One region of the Curtobacterium sp. 314Chir4.1 genome, then DNA from elsewhere that is predicted to be linked to it. Evidence: riboswitches for the same ligand, from Rfam matches in the RefSeq annotation. Region 1 holds a riboswitch; the other holds the start of a gene.
The links. Region 1 has a riboswitch for thiamine pyrophosphate ahead of CRP27_RS10360 (ECF transporter S component). Riboswitches for the same ligand answer to the same signal wherever they lie in the genome.
Positions count from the first base shown of each region.

Region 2: another riboswitch for thiamine pyrophosphate. It lies ahead of thiM (hydroxyethylthiazole kinase); the one in region 1 lies ahead of CRP27_RS10360 (ECF transporter S component).

Region 1 covers NZ_OCMI01000003.1:286,378-288,832, reverse strand. The annotation lists gene glgX (glycogen debranching protein GlgX) at 1-215, opposite strand, end outside; gene CRP27_RS10365 (hypothetical protein) at 344-667, shown strand; TPP riboswitch at 829-938, shown strand; gene CRP27_RS10360 (ECF transporter S component) at 935-1,576, shown strand; gene CRP27_RS10355 (ABC transporter ATP-binding protein) at 1,573-2,455, shown strand, end outside.
Region 2 covers NZ_OCMI01000001.1:982,696-985,150, forward strand. The annotation lists gene CRP27_RS04490 (NUDIX domain-containing protein) at 32-1,027, opposite strand; TPP riboswitch at 1,096-1,191, shown strand; gene thiM (hydroxyethylthiazole kinase) at 1,180-2,055, shown strand; gene thiE (thiamine phosphate synthase) at 2,052-2,455, shown strand, end outside.

The sequences.
Region 1 (2,455 bases):
CGGAAGCCGTACTGCTGTCCGGGTCCGACGTTCGGGAGGTACGCGTGCCAGACGTAGGCGTCCACCTCGACGAGGGGGACGCACGTCTCGTTGCCGTCGTCGTCGAAGAGACAGAGTTCGACGCGCTCGGCGACCTCACTGAAGAGCGCGAAGTTCGTTCCGCTCCCGTCGTAGGTCGCCCCGAGCGGGTACGGGTTGCCGGGCCAGGTGTGCAAACGGTCCTCCAGGTGTGGGTTGCGCCAACATATCGGTGGGACCCGTCCGCGTCCGCAGACAAGCCCCAGCTGTGGACAGTTCCGGCGCGCCGTCGCCTGTGGAGGAACGGACGAGTAGCCTCGCGCGCATGGCCAACATCGTCACGCAGATCGCAGAGAAGGTGCGCCCCGTGGGCGTGTCCACCAACTACGGGGAGCCGGTCGAGGTCGGCGACCAGACCCTCATCCCGGTGTCCCTCGGCTGGTTCGGGTTCGGCGGCGGGGGCGACGGGGACGAGAACGGCGGCGGTGGCGGCGGGGCCGTCTCGGTCCCGATCGGCGCCTACGTGCGCCGTCCCGGGAAGGACCTCGAGTTCGAGCCGAACCTCATCTCGCTCCTCGCGGTGAGCGTGCCCGTGATCTGGGTGACCGGCACCGTCCTGCGCAAGCTGGTGCGGGTCCTGAAGAAGTAGCGGTCGACGGCCTGGCGCGGACCGCTCAGCGGTGACGCGCCAGCGGCACGCGGGCCGCGCCGACCGAGCCTGCGAGGGAGGACGTGGCGGGCCCGCCACGCGCCTCCAGGCCGTCATCCGGTCGCGATCCGTCATCTGGACGCGACCGCGTCTAGACTGACGGGACACACACGGGAGTCCGGGATCGCCGGGCTGAGAGGGAGCGAGTGGCGCTCCGACCGTCGAACCTGATCCGGATCATGCCGGCGCAGGGAGGAGTCCAGGACCATGTCCACACGCACGTCAACCGCTGTTCCGTCCACCCCCGTCCGGCGCTCGTTGCGCTGGCGAGTCGTCGACATCGTCGTCGCGAGCGTCCTCGCGGTCGCGCTCGGCGTCGTCTTCCGACTGTGGGAGTTCGGCTACGAACCGATCAGCGCCGTCATGGACCTCGTGCTGCCGGGCACGAAGGCCCTGTTCGGCGGGGTGTGGCTGCTCGCCGGCCCGCTCGTCGCGATCATCGTCCGCAAGCCCGGCGCCGCGCTCTACGCCGAGATGGTCGCCGCCTCGGTCGAGGCGCTCTTCGGCACGCAGTGGGGGTGGCTGACGCTCGAGGCCGGGCTCGTCCAGGGCCTCGGCGCCGAGATCGTCCTCGCCCTGTTCCTGTACCGCGTGTACCGGCTGCCGGTCGTCGTGCTCGCCGGTGCCGTCGCCGGGCTCGCGCTCGGCCTGAACGACACGTTCCTCTGGTACCCCGGACTCGACCTCGCGTTCAAGGTCGTCTACGTCGTGTCCGCGATCGTGTCCGGCGCGGTGATCGCCGGCGTGGGCTCGTGGTTCCTCGTCCGGGCGCTCGCCGCGACCGGTGTGCTGTCCTCGTTCGCCGCGGGCCGCGAGCACTCCAGGCGCGGGACCCGCGCCGTCGCGTGACGACCGCAGCCGCGCGGATCACCTTCTCCGACTGGGGGTGGCGGTACGCGGAACGTGACGCCTGGGCGGTCCGGGGCGTCGACCTGACCGTCGAACCGGGGGAGCGCGTCGCGATCGTCGGACCCTCCGGGGCCGGCAAGTCGACCCTGCTCCGGGCGGTCGCGGGCGTGCTCCCCGACGAACCGGACCCCGACGACGACACCGCTGCCGCCGTCCAGGGCACGGTCCGGGTCGACGGCGCCGAACCCCGCGCGGTCCGCGGGCGTGTCGGCCTGGTCATGCAGGACCCCGAGGCGCACACGGTGATGTCGCGCGTCGGGGACGACGTCGCGTTCGGCTGCGAGAACGCCGGCATCCCGCGGGACGAGATCTGGCAGCGGGTGCGGTCGGCCCTCGACGTCGTCGGGCTCGACCTGGCGCTCGACCGGTCCACAACGATGCTGTCCGGCGGGCAGCGGCAGCGGCTCGCGCTCGCCGGCGTGCTCGCCATGCGTCCGGGGGCCCTCGTGCTCGACGAACCGTGCGCCAACCTCGACCCGTCCGGGGTGGTGCAGGTGCACGACGCCGTCCGGGCGCTGCTCGACGAGACGGGGTGCTCGCTGCTCGTCGTCGAGCACCGCATCGGGACGTGGCTCGACCTGGTCGACCGGCTCGTGCTGCTCGAACCGGCGGGTGGTGTCGTCGCGGACGGCACGCCGGCCGAGGTCCTCGCGGCGCACGGTCCGGCCCTGACCGCGGCCGGGGTGTGGGTCCCCGGCTCCGAGCCGGAGCGCGGTTCGGCGCGACGGGGCACCGGCACGCCCGCGCGAACGGGCGATGTGCACGGGGTCGAGCGCGGGGGACCTGGTGCATTCCGCCCGCTCGCGGAATCTGAGTCGG
Region 2 (2,455 bases), on a different contig from region 1:
CCGGACCCCGCGGGCCGGGCCGCCCGGCAGGTCAGAACTGCTCGCGCAGCCAGCTCGGCCCGCGCACCACGGCACCGAGCGCCTCGACGCGGGCACGGAGCTCGCGGTCGGCCGTCACCACGACGACCGGAGCGTGGCCGGCGTCGATCGCAGCTCGTGCGGTCTCGACGATCGCGTCGTCGCCTGATCCGGGCGCCCGGACGACATCGAGTGAGCAGGAATGGTCGGGTCGGGCGTCCGCACCCGACGTCTTCTGCTCACTGGACGAAGCGCCCGCCGCGCCGCCGACGCCCGCGCCGGCCGCGCCGCCGCCGACGCCCGCGCCGGTCGCCGCAGCACCCCGCGCCTCCCCCTCGAGCACCACCGTCCACCGCGGCCACCACCGGTCGAACGGCAGGTCCAGGAGCCCTGCCGGCACACCCGCCGCGGCGAGCGCCTCGACCGACCCGAGCAACCGCGACGCAGCCCCCGCCCGGTCCTTCCACCACCCGTCCGGCACACTGCCGACGACGTTCGCGGCGTCCACCACGACGTGCGGTGTCGTCGAGAGCCGTGCCCGCAGCGCTGGCCAGGACGCCCCGAACCCGGGGTGCAGCGGCAGGTCCTCGACGTCGTCGACGGGCACCCAGGCCAGTTCGAGGCTCTCGCGGTCCGCGATCACCGGTTCGAACGGCTCGGATGCACGCCCCACCACCGTCGTGTACGTCCAGAACCCGAGGTCCAGCACGGAGGTGTGCCGGAGATCCACGCCGTCCGAGGGCACGCCGGCTTCCTCGGCGGATTCGCGGAGGGCTCCGGTCACCGCGTCCTCGCCCAGGTGCCGGGCTCCGCCGGGGATGCCCCACGTGCCGCCGTGGTGGCTCCACTCGACGCGGTGCTGCAGGAGCACGCGTCCGGAACCGTCGTCGACGAGGAGCCCTGCGGCGCCGAAGCGCCCCCAGGCCTTGGTGCCGTCGGGGCCGATCGCCCAGGCGTCGCCGGGGTCACGGGGGCCGGGAGGAGGCCCGGGAGGCGTTGCGTCTGGCACCCACCAAGCCTGTCACACGGCACCCGTCGTGTGACCGCAGACGTCAGGAGGACGTCGTGTACGGTGTCGTCCGAGACACGGGGTGCCGCAACCAGCGGCTGAGATCACACCCGTCGAACCTGCTCGAGCTCGTACTCGCGAAGGGATCGTCCATGGAAACCGCTGCGCCCGAACACGACTGGGCCCACCGAACCGCCGAACTGCTCGAGGCCGTGCGCGCCCGGGGTCCGCTGGTGCACTGCATCACGAACACGGTGGTGCAGAACGTCACCGCGAACGTGCTGCTCGCGCTCGGCGCCTCGGCCGCGATGGTCGACGTCGTCACCGAGGCCGGGCCGTTCGCCCGGGTCGCCGACGCCCTGCTGGTGAACACCGGCACCCCGCACGCCGAGCCCCGGGCCGCGTCGCTCGAGGCCGCCTCGGCGGCCGTCGACGCCGGCACGCCGTGGGCGCTCGACCCGGTGGCGGTCGGCTCGCTCCCGGTGCGGACGGCGCTCGCCCGCGACCTGCTGGCGCTCCGTCCGACGGTGCTCCGCGGCAACGCCTCCGAGGTCCTCGCCGTGCTGGGAGCCTCCGCCGGTGGGCGCGGCGTCGACAGCACGGTGGGCACCGACGACGCGCGGGACGCTGCGGTCGCCGCCGTGGCCGGTCCAGACCCGGACGGGAGGCGCGTGGCCGCGGTCGCCGTGTCGGGTCCCGTCGACCTGTTGGTCGCGCCCGGCATCGGATCGGTGCGGGTCGCGAACGGCACCGAGCTGCTGACCCGGATCACGGGCGGCGGGTGCGCGCTCGGAGCGGTCGTCGCCGCGTTCACCGCGGTCTCCCCCGACGACGCCGGAGCGGCAGCGGTCGCCGCCACCGCGGTGCACACGATCGCGGCCGAGCTCGCGGCCCGTGACGCCGGTGGGCCGGGTACGTTCCAGCCGCTGTTCCTCGACCGGCTGGCGTCGCTCAGTCCGGAGGACGTCGTCCGCGAAGCCCGGATCACGGTCGAGCAGGCACCGGAGTCCACCGGGGTCCCCGCGTGACCGGGACGGACGTCGGTGTCTACCTCGTCACCGACGGCGCGTTGTCCGACCGGCACGGCATCGGGGTCCTCGGTGTGGTCCGGGCCGCGGTGCACGGCGGCGTTCGGATCGTGCAGGTCCGTGACAAGGACGCCTCCGCACGTGACCTGCTCGCCCTGACCTCGGCCGTGGCCGACGCCGTGGGCGACCGGGCGACCGTCGTGGTCGACGACCGGCTCGACGTCGCCCTCGCCGCGCGTCACGCCGGCCACCGGGTCGCCGGGGTGCACCTCGGCCAGTCGGACGTCGCGGTCGAGGTCGCCCGGGCCCTGCTCGGCGCGGACGCCCACGTCGGACTGACCGCGAACACGCCGGAGCACCTCGCCGCCGTCGACCGGCTCCCCCGCGGCACCGTCGACCT